DNA from 2 places in the Lysinibacillus sp. 10T31 genome. Region 1 is predicted to be linked to the other one. Evidence: riboswitches for the same ligand, from Rfam matches in the RefSeq annotation. Region 1 holds a riboswitch; the other holds the start of a gene.

Region 1 (8,192 bases):
ACCATCTCTGTAAGAAGAAAACAGAGCCAATAACGATTAAAATGAGTGCACCATTAAAAATAAAGATTAAAAGATTGTCTTTAATCACTTTTCCCTTGATGCCATTTAATGTGTCTGCACTAATATCAATGCCTATGTATGCAATAATCTCCCCTGCTTCATCTTTGACCGGTGCACCAACAGATAGGTAGGCGCCATGTACAGGATCTGATATTACTCCTGTTACATATGTTTCTCCTTTATAAGCTCTTTGCACTTGCATCTCGGGTACTGTACACTTCACTCCGATATCAAAGCCTTCAAAATCAGCTGGTAAACCCATAATCATTGCTCTGGATACTTTTGGATTATCAATCTCTAATGTATAAACAAATAAGGCACCTAGTTTTACTCTTGCATCATTTAAGTAGTTTCTTAATTGCCAATAATAATCGTTTTTCTCTGGGTTATCTAAAAATTGTTTGTAGGCCTCTACATCCATTGAAGATGCAATAGAATTAGCCGCTTCCAGACTTTGGTTCGCTATTGATTCTTCAACTGTCTTTTTTATCTTTATGTAGGATGTAAAGATGTTTAAACTTGTAAACAATATTAATAAGATAGTTGATAGTAATAAAATTAGTTTTATTTTTCGTGTTTTCATACAAGCTGGCACTTCCTCATCTATAGACATGAATAATGCCTTAATTTAATTTGAGCTTGGCTCTGGAGTTCTTAGACTGATTCCCCCTAATTTTAGCGGATGTTGGACACTCGCTGAAAAGTAACTTAAAACCCGCATTCATCTCACCATCTATATAGGTGGGAGACTTCAGCTGAAAGAAGTTAAATACAAAATTAGTCGAAAATGACATTATGTCATACTTTCTACTAGTGAAACATTCATTTCCAACAATCCTATTATACTATAGTAAACTTCTTTTTTTATGGTTGTTAAATCGCAAGATGTTTTAAAGAAGTTTGAATGGCAATGGCTATCTGCTTGCTTGTACGTTAAAAGCACCGTTCCAATTTATTAGGAAAAATGCAAACGATTCAGAATTCTTCGACCCTCTAAATAAGAATATTGGTTCTCATTTTATCATCACAAGCGAGTTTTGGCTATCACAAACCTACATTTCCGCACTTATTGTTTGGCCTTTTTTCTTCCCATTGTTGAGGTTAGAGTAGCACTAAAGAACTATTGTTTTTCTAAAATGATTTTTATTTTTTGAGCGAAACGCCGCCGCACTAGTCGCAAACAATAGTTTAATAATCCTTCTCTAGAAAGTAAACAAAAAAGGAGAACAACATTTTATCATGCCCCCCTCAAGTTAATAAAAGGTCAAGTGAAATTAGACACAAAAAGATCAGGCCAATAAAAGCCTGATCTCTTCATTCTAAGCATTTATTTGTTCTTACTCGAAGTCTTAGTCTCATCTTGTAAATTTAAAAATTTAGGTCGCGTACGATAACCTGCAGGAGATAGGCGAACTAAAGATTTTTTAATGTCCTGCCAATTTAAATCTGCGCCCATATTTAAGTACGGTACTCCTAATACTCGTATGTTTGCAGTATAAAGAAGTATGAAAAACACCGAAATAAAGAATCCAAATAACCCCAAAAAGGCAGATGCTAAAATGATGATTATCCTGAGAATGCTCATTGCTGTTACGATAGATTGATTGACGAGTGTAAAAGCTGCAATACTTGACGTAGCGATAACTACAATCATGGCAGGGCTCGTAACACCCGATTTAATGGCTGCATCTCCGATAATTAATCCCCCGACAACACTTATTGAACCACTGATAACATTGGGTAGATGTATATTTGCTTCTCGAAATAATTCAAACATAAAAAGCATCATTAAAATTTCAAGAATAGTTGGAAATGGGAGTCCCATTCTTGATTCAACAACTGTTGCCAATAGGATGAATGGCAATTGTTCTTGATGGTGGGTTGTTAGTGCAAGCCAAAAACCTGGTAAAAGTACACTTATTAAGATAGCTACTATTCGTAGTATACGCTCCATAGAGCTTACAATAATCGGATACTCATTATCCTCACCGGATTTAAAAAGTAACATTGAATTAGCCGGGGTAATGATGGCATATGATACTCCATCAACAATAATGATAATGCGTCCTCTACTTAAAGCTTGTACAGCAAAATCAGGGCGTCCAGTATAATCATGTCTAGGTAGGATTTTTGCACTTCTCTGCTCAATACTCTCCATCAATAAATCCCCACTAAATACAACATCCGTATCAACTCGTTGCAGCTTTAGTTTTATTTGCTCAAGCATCTTTTGATTGACGACATCTTCAAAATAAAGTACAGCTACAGTTGTTTTGGATCGTTTACCAAGTTCATAAGTCTCAACACTTAATGAATTAGTAGGTAATCGTTTTCGTAATAAAGCAATATTAATAAATACATCCTCAATAAAATCATCTCTCGGACCTTTAACTACTAACTCAAGGGTTGTTTCTTTAGGCTCCCGATTCGGTTTTTTAGCGATATAACTTGAATACAGCAAATTCATATCTTCAAAATAAAGTAAAACATATCCTTTATAAACTCTTGTGATGGCATCCTCTTTACTTGTTATTTTCTGAAGATGGGGAACATGTAAATTATTCTGTATATGTTCTTCTAACATTTCCTCTTCTGTGGTAGTGAATAATGATTGAATTCGTTGCACAATAACGGTCTGCAGTAACTTCTCATCAACCATCGCTTCACATTTTATCAAATGTACTTTATGTTGCTGGAATAAATACTCTTGGAATATCACATCAGCAGAGCGTTGAAATAGTGACTTCAAAGATTTCAAATTTAATTCTTGTTCCATTGAAGAAATATCCCTCATCTCCTACTGAGCCAGCTCCAAATTAGTACATTTATAAGTAATATCATAAATACACTTACGGATATTTTCCCCATGCTTTAGAAATATATTCATTTTAAAATGCTTTTCAGAATAATTTACCTTTGAAATTCCCATGCTATTATTAGGAAAGATTTATCCAATCATCTTCTTTAAATTTGCCATTTCAATAGCAGACATTGCTGCGTCATAGCCTTTATTTCCTGATTTTGTTCCTGCGCGTTCAATCGCTTGTTCAATATTTTCAGTAGTAACAATGCCAAAAATAACAGGTACATTTGTAGTTAGTGACACATTTGCAATTCCTTTTGCTGATTCATTACATACATAATCATAATGTGTTGTTGAGCCACGGATTACCGTACCTAATCCAATAATGGCATCATATTTCTTTGTTTCAGCTAACTGTTTTGCGATGAATGGCACTTCAAATGCACCAGGAACCCAAGCTACATCAATAGAATCCTCATTCACACCATGACGCTTCAAACCATCTAATGCACCGTCTAATAATTTGCTTGTAATAAATTCGTTGAAACGACCTACTATTACTGCTATTTTTAAATCCGTACCAATTAATTGTGCTTCGAATGTTTTACCCATTTTTTATTTACTCCTTTTTATATTGTCATTTTGTTTTTTTCCATTATTTGTTGACAACGATATGTTGCTAATGCTTCAATTGAAATCATTTTTAGATGATGTTGTGCTGCATATTTAACAAGGTCATTAAAGCGTAGCATTTTGCCATCGTCACCCATAATTTCGCAAATAACGCCCACAGGAATACTATTACACAGCTTGGCCAAATCAATTGTAGCTTCTGTATGTCCTCTACGCTCCAATACACCATTGTCTTTTGCTATTAACGGGAATACATGACCTGGTCTACGAAAATCTGCAGCTTTCGCTTGTGGCTCTAGCATTTTTTGTATTGTCATTGCCCGTTCAAAGGCGCTAATTCCAGTTGTTGTGTCTATGTGATCTATGCTAACGGTAAATGCCGTTTGATGATTATCTGTATTAATACTAACCATAGGCGCTAATGCTAATTTTTGTGCAAGCTGCTGTGATATCGGCGTACAAATAAGACCTCTTCCATAGGTCGCCATAAAGTTAATCGTTTCAGGGGTCATAAATTCCGCAAGTGCTAATAAGTCCCCTTCGTTTTCTCGGTCCTCATCATCAACTACAATAATCATCTTCCCTTGTTTTAAATCCTCTATTGCTTCTTCAATTGAATGTAGCAATGTCGCCACCTCCAGTTCTTAATGTATTGGTTAAAACCCATTTTGTGCTAAGAAGTCTCTTGTGATGATCGGCGGTTCCTGTCCATGCTTAAGTTGATGCAAAATGTATTTTCCAACTAAATCGGTTTCTACATTGACGAGATCACCAATCTTCTTCTTACCTAAAATTGTTTCCTTGTAAGTGTGGGGTATCAGGGATACTGTGACACCGTTTTTCTCGACATGAAAGAGTGTTAGACTCGTTCCGTCAATTGTGATGGACCCCTTTGGAATACAGAAGCTCGTTAACTCCGTTGATAGTTCAATATCAATATAGACTGCATTTGCTAATGGCCGGTTGCGTACTATTTTCCCTACCCCATCTACATGTCCAGATACAAAATGACCACCGAAACGCCCATTAGCTGACATAGCGCGCTCTAAATTTACCGGATCTCCAACTGCGAGTTGCTGTAAATTTGTTGCTCCCACTGTTTCAGGCATTACATCCATTGTTAGCTCCTGTTCATTAAAATGTATCACTGTTAAACAAACACCATTAACAGCAATACTGTCCCCGAGCTTTACATCCTTTACCATTTTCTTTGAAATAACGGTTATTTCCATACTTTGTCTATCGTTTTGCAAGGTTTTAATGGTACCAATATCCTCAACAATTCCTGTAAACATTTTTCCACCTACTTTCATTCATTTAATAATTTTCGTTCAAACAAAAAACCCCTTAAAATAAAGGGGTTTGGGAGTTCATATACATAAGACGTCAACAAATAAACCTCATGGATATAATATTTTTACCATAGGCTGTCATCTCATCGTTCTTCTCCCATCCAGACTGTCACTGTCGGTTTTGGATTTGCACCAAATCAGCTTGCGCTCACGGACTTTGAATTGCTTCATCACCGCCGATTGGGAATTTCACCCGACCCCGAAGAACTACTGCTATTCAATTTTTTAGCCAAATAAAACAAAAACTACTTCCCAACTAAACGACGGGAAGTAGTTCACATAAAAGCATACTCAAATAGACCTTATAAACTCTAACGAATTTAAAAAGCTCACACTTTTACCCTTCTCCCATCCAGACTATAACTGTCGGTTTTGGATTTGCACCAAATCAGCTTGCGCTCACGGACTTTGAATTACTTCATCACCGCCGATTGGGAATTTCACCCTACCCTGAAGGATATTTTTATTTAGCTATTTCTTACGATAACACTATTTTATTCTATTATCCAGATAATTGTTTATAATAATTTTCACTCTAATTAATTTCACATTCACAAGTGCCATGAAGCTTGCTTTATCTGAAGCTAAGAATAGGACCGCTTCTGCTACTTCTTCTGGTTCACCATGGTAGAAAAAGAACATTTCATGTGTGGATAAGCGATTTAATTAAAAACTTACACAATGAATAACAGCAACTTAATTATGCTATAACTAACTAAGTACGCTAAAAACCATATTTGCCATTCTATAATTTTGGAACCTCTATTCAATTAGCACGTTACTTAATAATGGCACTTTTGTTATTCTGCTTGACATTAAAAAATCATGTGTTATTGTGAGTTATTGTTTGTGTCAACTCTAACAATGAACACAACTTATATGATTAGATTCTCTATCCTCATTGGAGGTTTTTTTATTGCAAAACATCTTGAAAAAAAAATCTTTTAACAAAGTTATATTTTATACCTTTATCGCAATTTGCTTTATCGCTTCTGTTTTTTTCGTTTATCACAACGAAACATTTTATGACCGTCCAATTGCGGAAGTTATAAAAACGGAATTAAAAGAATCAAACTCTGTAACGGATATGTATGAAAATGATGATCATTTATTTACTCAGCAAATTACAGCTGTATTAAAAAATGGTGAAAAAAAAGGTAAGCTTATTCATTTTACAAATGAGTATTCAGCATCTGGAGCCTTCGATCAAGAGTACCATGTTGGGAATAAATTATTTGTTTCCATTAAAGCAAATACAGACAAAAATGGAGATTTAACTGGGACTATTTTAGATGTGAAACGTGATCAGTTCGTCTTAATAGTAGCTTGGATTTTTATTTTCGCTTTGCTGATTGTTGGTAAAAGACAGGGGTTATTTTCAATTATCAGTTTAATTGTAAATTCTCTTGTATTATCCTTTGCATTAGATTTATATGTACAATCAAATATAAATTTAATATTTATAAGCGGGGTATGTGTTCTTTTATTTACGATCATTTCTTTAATCCTCATTAACGGCTTGAATGAAAAAACATATGCAGCGATAGTTGCAACACTTATAGGAACATTTATTTCTATATTGATTAGCGCTTTAGTTTTGTGGATTACGTCTGAGAATGGGCTTCGATATGAAGAAATGCAATTTTTAACTCGACCTTATCGAGTGATTTTTATGGCTGGATTATTTATTGGAGCACTCGGAGCTGTAATGGATGTCTCCATCACAATGGCTTCTTCCATGTTCGCTTTATTTGAGCAAAATCAAAATATTTCTGACCAAGCACTGAAAACCTCAGGGATGGACATCGGGAAAGACATTATGGGAACGATTACAAGTATTTTGTTTTTTGTTTATATTTGTGGCTCAATCCCTATGTTGATTTTATATTTGAAAAACTCTTATCCATTAGGGCAAACACTTTCCATGAACCTTTCATTAGAATTAGCTAGGGCCCTGGCAGGTGGAATAGGTGTTGTCTTAACGATTCCGATCAGTTTATACACTTCTATTTTTTTCATTAATCGAAAGAGGGCAAAATAATGAATGTATTAGTATGGTTAACTGCCATTTTATTCATATTGATGATCGTTATTGGTGGAAAAAAAGGAGTACGATCTTTTCTATCTTTATTTTTAAACTTTGGAGTACTCTTTATAACTATCTTTTTAATGACCAGTCAGAAAAATAGTCCGATTATATTAACGCTCATTGCCTGTACCGTCATTAGCTGGATTAGCTTATTTTTTATTAATGAAACGAGCAGTAAAACGGTAACTGCATTCATTTCTACAATGATTACGATTGTAATTTTATTATTATTCATTGTTTTTGTAACAGAGAAGTCAATGATCCGAGGATTCGGGGAAGAATCCTCAGAAGAAATTAGCATATTTTCTCTTTATATTGGCGTCGATTTTGTACAAATTGGAGCTTCCGTTATTATTATGAGTACGATTGGGGCAATTTTGGATGTTGCCATTTCCATTGCTACTTCCATGCATGAGATTCTTCATCATAACCCGTTAATTAGCAGAAAAAAATTATTTACATCGGGTTTAAGCATTGGAAAGGACATTTTAGGTACCGATACAAATACATTATTTTTCGCTTTCTTCGGTGGATATTTAAGCTTGCTCATATGGTTTAAAGATTTATCTTATTCATTTGGGGAAATTGTTAATTCTAAAATATTTGCCACTGAACTTATAATGATATTCTGCGCAGGCATTGGAATCGCTCTTATCATTCCTATTACTTCTTCAGTAAATGCATATTATTTAACAAAAAAACGCGATACAACACAAGATGCTTCATAGTATTCGTACCTGTCACCCAGCTCAAACAACGGATGACAGGTACTTTTTTGTCCATTCAACCACATAAAAATTTTAGATGATTTCATTATTGAATTCGACGCATTTTTCGGTACAATATTTACCAAAGAACATGCCTTACGCCCCTTTACTAAAAAAAATATTTATCCATTAGTAAAAAAATTTATTCGTCTGGGGTTATTAATAATACTCTGTTACATATTCTGTATAATCATGTCATTATTTTAAAAATAGGCAGTAACATTTTCAAAAAAAAAACGTCTTTACAACTAGATGATTAAAGGAGAAAGTTTGTTATGAAATATATTATCTTTGATTTTGATGGAACACTGGCAGATTCTACAGCAGTGTTTGCATCAGCTTGGAATACGATTGCGCAAAAGTATAAATTTAAAGGAATAGAGTTAAAGGAAATCGAATCATTGAAAAAATTGTCTATAGCGGAACGCAGTAAATTATTCGACTTCCCTATGTATAAATTACCCATGATTTTACCACAGTTTTATCGC
Region 2 (8,192 bases), on a different contig from region 1:
GAGCAAGGAAAAGGATTTGCCGTTGTTGCATCAGAGGTACGCCAGTTAGCCGAACAATCAAGTTTAGCATCAGGACGAATTACAAATCTCATTAAAGATATTCAGGCTGAAACCTCTGTGACAGTACGCACGATGGAAAGTAATTTGCTAGCAGTAGAGGAGCAAGTAACAATTATCAATAAAGGAGGAACTGCATTAAAGGAAATAGTTGAAAAGGTCGAAGAAACAGAAAAAGGCGTTGAGCAAATGAAGGCTGCATTTACGCATGTCAACAACAACTCCTTAGGGGTTCAAAAAGCCATTCAAGATATTTCCCGCATCATTGAAGACTCCGCTGCAGCAACAGAGGAAATTGCCGCAACATCAGAGGAACAATATGCAACCGTTGCAGAAATTACACAAAGTTCAGATGAATTAGCATCGATTGCTGATAAATTACAAAATGAAGTCAATAAATTCAAATTTTAATTTCTAAAGAATTAGAATTTTCTAACACGAAAAGAAAATGGAGGCTCTATAGTATGAATCAGAAGAAAATTGCGATGGATATTGACACAAAGGCTGATTATATTTTGATTGCGTTTACTGGTGATTTAGAATATGGGTTGATTGAAGAGATAAAAATCGAGCTTCAATCGTTAAGCTTGGAAACAAAGCATGGATATATTATCGATATGCAAAAGGTTACAAACATCGATAGTACCGGCTTTGGCATGATTGTCAATTTCGCAAAGAAAGTATCTGTAAAAGAAAAGAAAATCGCCATTATTGTTGCCGATGATTTCATTCGCAATTTGTTTGCTATTTCACAAGTCGATAAAGTATTCCCTATTACTAAAAGCGAAGAACAAGCAAGACAGATCATTAGAGAAGGCTGGCTAGGTGAACTATCGCTTAGTGAATACTAACCCTATTGTTGCCCCCCAAACATAAAAGTAGGTTGCATTCCTATTAAACGGAACGCAACCTACTCTCTTTAATATTGTAAAAGCATATTGACAAACACAACGATAATCACAAAGGGTACTACTATTAACATCAGTAGTCGATACGTCGAATAGAACCCCTGTCCCATTTGACTTCCTATTAATAATTCCTTCTTCACAAATTCTTTATCAACTACATACGCAATAAAGATAGCAATCAATAAGTTACCCAACGGCAGCATTAAATTAGAAACTAAAAAGTCAGTTGCATCAAAAATTGTTTTTCCAAAGATTGATACGTCCGCTAATGTACTTGATGAAAGCGCTGCAGGAATCGCCGCAATAAAAACTACTACACCTAGTAGCATCGTCAAAGCAGAACGAGACATACGCCCCTTCTCCATAAATGCCGCTACGATAATCTCATATAGACTGAAGGAAGAAGTTAGTGTTGCGAATAAAAATAATAATAAAAACATCGCTAAGAATATTTCACCAAATGGCATTTGACTAAATGCTGTTGGCAGAACCATAAATAGTAAGCCAGGTCCAGATGCTGGTTCTAAATCAAAGGCAAATACAACAGGGAAAATTGCTAATCCTGCTAAAAACGATACAAGCACAGTGAGAAGAACAACGGAGCCTGCAGAATTAGGTAAGCTCACATCTTTCTTTAAATAGGAACTGTACGTCACAAGACAAGAAAATCCTACTGCTAAACCAAAGAAGGACTGCCCTAACGCTTCTAATATAGCTTTTCCAGTTATATTGGAAAAGTCAGGCCACAAGAAGAACTTAACCCCCTCCATTGCCCCATCTAATGTTAAAGCCCGTACAACAAGCACAATAAACATAATGAATAATAAAGGCATCATCCACTTACTGGCTTTCTCTATGCCATTTTGTACTCCAAGTGAAATGACTAGAACATTTACTAGTGTAAACAATCCTAAACCGAGTAATGTAATCCAAGGTGTTCCTACAATCTTTCCAAATAGTTCACTAGGATCATTAGCAGGATCAATAACTGCCCCAGTTACACCAAGGCCACTATATATAAAAATCCAACCTCCTACAACACTGTAAAAAGTTAATAATAAAAAACAGCCAAGCACACCTAAACGACCAACCCAGGCCCATCCTGTTTTCGTTGGTGCAATTTTTTTATATGCAGTCACAGCTTCAGACTGTGTACCACGACCTAAAATATATTCCGATAATAACATCGGTAAACCAATCAGCAATGTAAATAGAACAAAAATAAGGAAAAACGCTCCCCCACCACTTTGTCCAGTAACATAAGGAAGCTTCCAAATTGCCCCTAGTCCGATTGCAGCTCCTGCCGATGCTAAAATAAAGCCTAGTTTACTAGACCACTGACTCTTTTTTTCGCTCATCTCTTCAAACTCCTCTAACTGCCTAAACTCTTCCTTATTCTACATGAAAATATTATGCTTTACTAGATGTTACTTTCGGGCAATAATATCCAACACTTCTCTCTTAGACTGAGTTCCTCTAATTCAGCGGATGTCTTTTGTACCGAAAGCGTAGCGACAGGTACAGATGTTTGAACACCCGCCGAAATGACTTAAAACCGCGTTTATCTCACCATCTATAGAGGTGAAAGACTTCTGTAGCTGACGCTTCGTTTTCTATACCAAAATAATTGTAACTGCCGTTTCACTTTCGTTACAAAAGACTAATGCTGAAAGAAGTAAAAAACCTCGAGCGCTTAACAGCTCGAGGTCTCATCCTAATTATTTTGTTAAATACATAGAACGCTGATGATTAATCCATTTACGCATTGTTGTGAATAGTAATGCCATGATGATAGTAATTAAAATACCTTTCACAATGTTAAATGGCAAAATACCAGCTACGATCATTTTATATAGTGAATCACCTACAACAGGCTCCATACCTAAAAAGTAAGTGTACATAGGTAAAAATACTGCATAGTTAAGAATGCTCATTCCAACTGCCATTATGATTGTTCCAGCAGCTAAACCTCCGATAAGGCCTTTAACTGTTTTGGAGCGATTAAAAACAAAGCTCACTGGTAGAATAAATAAAATACCTGTTGCAAAGTTCGCGATATGTCCTACCGGTACTCCTGTTGGCGTGCCTGAGAAAACCCAGTCCAACACATTCTTAAAGAATTCTACTAAAATACCAGCTACAGGTCCCATTGTGATCGCTGCTAGTAATGCTGGCATATCACTGAAGTCTACTTCCAAAAATGCTGGAAATGGTGGAATTGGGAAATTAAAAAGCATTAATAAAAACGAAATACTGCTCAGCATGCCAATCGTAATATACGATTGAAGTTTAACATTTTTCTTCATAGAAAACTCTCTCCTCTTTGCTGATTCAATCTCGCAAGAAGAAAGGTTACGACCTAATCAATAATTATCATGAAAAAACCCTTATGCAAAAGAGCATAAGGGAGAATAGGCATGATTAAAGAACGCCATTAATTAACTATTTTAGAGCATACGTTGTGTGAAGCCACATCGAATAAACGCTCGTTCATAGCTAAATTCATAACAATGAATGACGATCGTACCTCCATCTTCTCCCATCCAGACTTTAACTGTCGGCCTTGGAATTGCACCAAGTCAGCCATGCAAAAAAAATTATTTGCACAGGTCGCGGGCTGAAGAGCATTTAGTAAATCAAGCGAGCTAATATGTCTTAAAGGAAATATTAGCGATTTACAACTCTATTACCGCCGGTCGGGATTTTCACCCTGCCCCGAAGATGAATCAATATTTTTTTGTTTCATAGCCTTACTATAATGAATTATTAGAGAAAAGTAAATAGCTTTGCTCAAAAAATTCCGATCAAACTTGTATGCTTTATAAATACTCGGCTAATAGCGCCTTATAAAATGTAGGGATTTTCTGCATGCTTATTGATTATTAGTCTTCACCAATTGGCAATTTATCGCTAACGTAGCTTTTTTGCTATTGGAGTCATAAAATGACAAAAGCATTCACGCACATATAGCGGCGAGAATGCTCCAAAAAATTTATTTACTTTCTGTTCGTCTATTTGTTGTTATGCTATTTATGGCATAAATCGTTTATTAGCTCCTACAGGCTTGGGCAAGAAATTTTTTAAATCAAATCCCTCCCAGTTCTCTTGTACAACATTATCTATACGTATTTGTTGATCAAAGCTTGCTGCAGTTAACATCATAGCTTCAATTAATTGAGTAGCACGGACCGCGTCCATTGTCGTTAAATCAAGCGGCTCATCAAATGTTACTATAACGCCTTCTGCTACCTCTTTCACTGTGTATGTTACATTTTCCGGTACAACTGAAACGTATACATCATCATTTTTATTTCGCATAGCGGTAAGTGCCTCTGTTACAGTGGAAAAAGTTTTGCGAGAATCGGGTGATAAATATTCAGCTCCACTTTCATCTTTATATAAATAATAATTAAAATGATTTGAGCTTGTTAATGACATGTGCTTACTTGGCTCTTCTTCCTTAGAAAACTCGTAGGCTGTACCATCAGGATTTTCAAACTCAACATCTTTATACTCTGAATCTGAGAATGTATCCTGTAAAGTATCTAAATATTCATTAGTATTTGCTGAAGCAACATCATAAACATTTTTCTCCGGCAATACATGAACTAGTTTATCGCCCTTCTCCTTCAATTCTCCTTTATATGGATGATAGTTAGTAAGACCATTTGGTTTCTCATCAATTTGTGGCGCATACTTTTCATACATTTGTAATGTTGTAGGCTTTTTATTCGCAAAATCAGTAGCAACTCGTTCATTTGGAATGATATACGTCATCGGTACACTTTTCTTATCACGATTTGCCAAACCAATATGGAACACTACTGCATCTGTTAAATCTTCCTCATAAACAGATGATCGTAGAGACATGATCCGTGAATGTTCTGCTACTATGTTGGATTCCATAATCTTATCATGGTTGACAGAGCTTTTCGCCGCACGACTATCCTGCGATGTTGAATATTGAGAGGGTTCAGGAGCATTAGCCTGGTCCATTTTTGTATTATTATTATTTATGAACATGGAACCTGTAAGTACTGTTAAGGCAAAAATAGCTGCAACACTCATAAAGATCGGCCATTTACGAACTTTCTTTTTTGTTGTCGCTGTCTCGGAACTTTCTTGTTGCGTATAAATACTGTGTTGTTGCTCTTGCGATGTTATTTCATCATCTATTGGTTGTTGTATAGCTTCTTGAAGATGGACATTATCCTGCAAGCGAGCATCTGCCAATAATCGATTTAATATTTCTTCTTTCGAACGGCGGTCAGAAAGCTTAGGGGCATTATTCAATACATTTTCCAGTTGGTCATCATCAAATTGGTTATGTGTCATTGCCGTTTCGCCTCCTGTTCTCTAACCTGTTGTAGCTGTTGCCTTAAAAATTTAATGGCACGATGCTGAGTGGTTTTTACCTTCGCTTCTGTCCAATCTAGTATTTGCGCTGTTTCTGCAATCGATAAATCTTGAAAGTAGCGCATAATAATAACCATTTTTTGGTCACCTGTACAGTGTTCAAGTGCTGATTGCACCTGCATAAATTCATCACTGGCCTGCAGCACTTCTTCCGGTGATGGTGTGGTTGAATGTAGCTGTTCCGTTTCCCAATCAAAAAATTCAAGTGAATGTTTTTGGCGTACAGCTTGCTTTCTAAAATGATCAATAGCGACATTTTTAGCAATAGCAAAAAGCCAAGTCTTTTCGGTGCTCTTTCCTGCAAACTGATCATATGAGCGCAATACGCGAACATAAACCTCATGCGCTAAATCCTCAGCAAGTGTACGGTTTTTTACTAAATAAATAAGAAACTGGAACACGTCTTGATGATATGCATCGTATAATCGATGGAACACGGAGTCATTCAAAGCACTCCACCCCCGTTCTATTTATATTTGTCGTCTAAATGTTTACAGAAGTTACATCCAATTTATACCACTCTATCAATTATGCCTTGGCATAATTGCGTCCGGAATCGGCTTTGTGCTTAGGCCTGCAGATGGTTTTTGCGCGAAAGCGTAGTGCTAACGTAGCGTCAGCAGCACCGATGCAGGTCAGTTAGCCGTTATCGCATGGATGCGATGGTTTTAGGCTAACATCCCCTAAGCACCCCTTCCCGATTTCCGCGACATCCGCCGGAGGCTTTAGGCCAACGTGATGTTGGTCACTCAGTCGTTGCCACAGGACGTGGCGTTCTTAGACTGAGTTCCTCTATTTCAGTAGATGTTTGGACACTCGTCGAATAGTAACTGAAACCCGCATTCATCTCACCATCTACAGAGGTGGGAGACTTCTGTACCTGTCGCTACGCTTTCGGTACAAAAGACACATTGCCGAAAGAAGTTAATAATATTAATCAAAAGGTAAATAAAACGTGAAAGTAGTCCCCTCTTTCAGCACACTATCTACCATAATATTGCCTGAATGTGCCTTGACAATATTTCTAGCAATAGCTAAACCTAGGCCAGTTCCGCCTTTAGAACGCGTACGTGCCTTATCTGCTTTATAGAAACGTTCAAAGACATATGGTAAGTCCTCTTGGGGAATACCATGCCCTGTATCCTGGACAGATATCTTGGCAAAGGTTGGCTCCTGCTCAACCTTCACTGTTACTGATCCTTCATCAGTATGACGGAGAGCATTATCTACTAAATTCGTTAATACTTGTTCAATTCGATCCTCATCTATACTAATCGTAGCTTCGTCTTTAAATTCACTGTCAAATATTAGACGAACATGTTTCTCTTTTGCCACCTGTGCAAATTTTTGAGTAATACGTTCAAATGTTGAATTAATTGGGAGCTCATCCTTGTAAAGCGTCATATGCCCTGATTCCATACGCGCAAGGTCTAATAAATCTGTTACAAGACGACCCATACGCTTCGATTCATCATAAATAATTTTTGTAATCTCATTGCGTTCTTCTTGATCCTGTATAAAATCATCATCCATTAGAGCCTCTGAATAGCCTTGAAGCATCGAAATCGGCGTCCGTAGCTCATGAGACACATTAGCAATAAAGTCTGAACGCAGTTTTTCTAAGCGATGCTGCTCAGTCATATCACGAATAACCGCAACCGCTCCACGTATCGATTCCTCACTATAAAGAGGGCTAATCGTAAACGTATAGTAACTTCCATCCATCTCAATTTCTTCTTCAAGCTTATCCTCAAACATCAGTACATGATCGAGCATATGATACAGCTCTGGCGGAATCGGTTTTGCACTTTGTGAACCCTTATTAACAAACCACTTTTGCATTAAACGGTCCGCTGGAGGATTACTTAATAATATTGTACGATCACGATTAAACGTAATAACTGCGTCTGTCATCGATGTTAAAATATTTGAAAGCTGTTCATTTTCTTGATTGATCACTTCTAGATTGTGTTTCAATTGACGGCCCATTTGATTAAAGGCAACTGCAAGCTGGCCAATTTCATCATTTTGAGTAGTCGGCATCTTCGCTTCAAAATTCCCTTTAGAAATTTCAAACGCTAACTCACGCATTTTACGTAATGGTGACGTAATACGTGATGAAAGGAAAAACGCAAAAAATGTCGTCAGCACAAAGGCAATGAATGCAGATAAAAAGACAACTTTCGTCGTCTCTTTCGATGTTTTATGCAGCGCATCCGGACTTTGATAAATAAAGACAGCCCCGTGCACAGTATTTTCCACATTTAGTGGGAAACCAAGCACAACATACGATTCCAATTTTTCTTCGTCTGTGGAAGATGGCATCATCATTTCCTTAATAATTGGTTTATCTGATTGAAAAACTTCTTGGAACGATTTATTGGCTAAAATCATATCCTGGATTTCTTTTTTATTGACACCTTCCTGCATAGCGAAAGAAACTCTGTCATGGTTAATAGCAATAAGTGCATTTGTACTTTCAGGTAAAATATCTTTTAATAATTCCGAAGTCGACTCTGCTGTTTCATTATCATCTATTATACTTGCAACTGTTGCTGCAGTTTGACGCAAGGAGCTTTCTGCTTGTTGCATATGGTAATTTTGAAGAAACTCCAGCATTAAAACCGTGAAAACAAACAATACAAATGAAACGAGAAGCAATATGGTTACCCATAGCTTCCCGACAACACTATTCCATATTCTATTCATTGACAACCTCAAATTTGTAACCAACGCCCCATACAGTAACAATCATTTTTGCAGCGTTTTCAGATACTCGGTTGAGCTTTTCACGTAAACGTTTTACATGTG

The links. A riboswitch is a leader RNA that binds a small molecule or an ion and turns the genes downstream of it on or off. The one in region 1 is predicted to bind FMN.
Region 2: linked by a shared signal. The riboswitch ahead of AC1DCY_RS19985 (ECF transporter S component) and the one ahead of ribE (riboflavin synthase) in region 1 are both predicted to bind FMN.

The regions. Positions count from the first base shown of each region.
Region 1 covers NZ_JBFTHS010000019.1:83,422-91,613, forward strand. Annotated here, with positions in the region: gene AC1DCY_RS12845 (sensor histidine kinase) at 1-643, opposite strand, end outside; gene AC1DCY_RS12850 (spore germination protein) at 1,388-2,836, opposite strand; gene ribH (6,7-dimethyl-8-ribityllumazine synthase) at 3,008-3,475, opposite strand; gene ribB (3,4-dihydroxy-2-butanone-4-phosphate synthase) at 3,493-4,131, opposite strand; gene ribE (riboflavin synthase) at 4,153-4,791, opposite strand; FMN riboswitch at 4,934-5,059, opposite strand; FMN riboswitch at 5,185-5,310, opposite strand; gene AC1DCY_RS12870 (YibE/F family protein) at 5,765-6,889, shown strand; gene AC1DCY_RS12875 (YibE/F family protein) at 6,889-7,665, shown strand; gene AC1DCY_RS12880 (HAD-IA family hydrolase) at 7,980-8,192, shown strand, end outside.
Region 2 covers NZ_JBFTHS010000040.1:18,536-26,727, forward strand. Annotated here, with positions in the region: gene AC1DCY_RS19970 (methyl-accepting chemotaxis protein) at 1-468, shown strand, start outside; gene AC1DCY_RS19975 (STAS domain-containing protein) at 522-908, shown strand; gene AC1DCY_RS19980 (sodium-dependent transporter) at 977-2,323, opposite strand; gene AC1DCY_RS19985 (ECF transporter S component) at 2,684-3,271, opposite strand; FMN riboswitch at 3,493-3,692, opposite strand; gene AC1DCY_RS19990 (RNA polymerase subunit sigma) at 3,996-5,300, opposite strand; gene sigX (RNA polymerase sigma factor SigX) at 5,297-5,830, opposite strand; gene AC1DCY_RS20000 (ATP-binding protein) at 6,315-8,090, opposite strand; gene AC1DCY_RS20005 (response regulator transcription factor) at 8,083-8,192, opposite strand, start outside.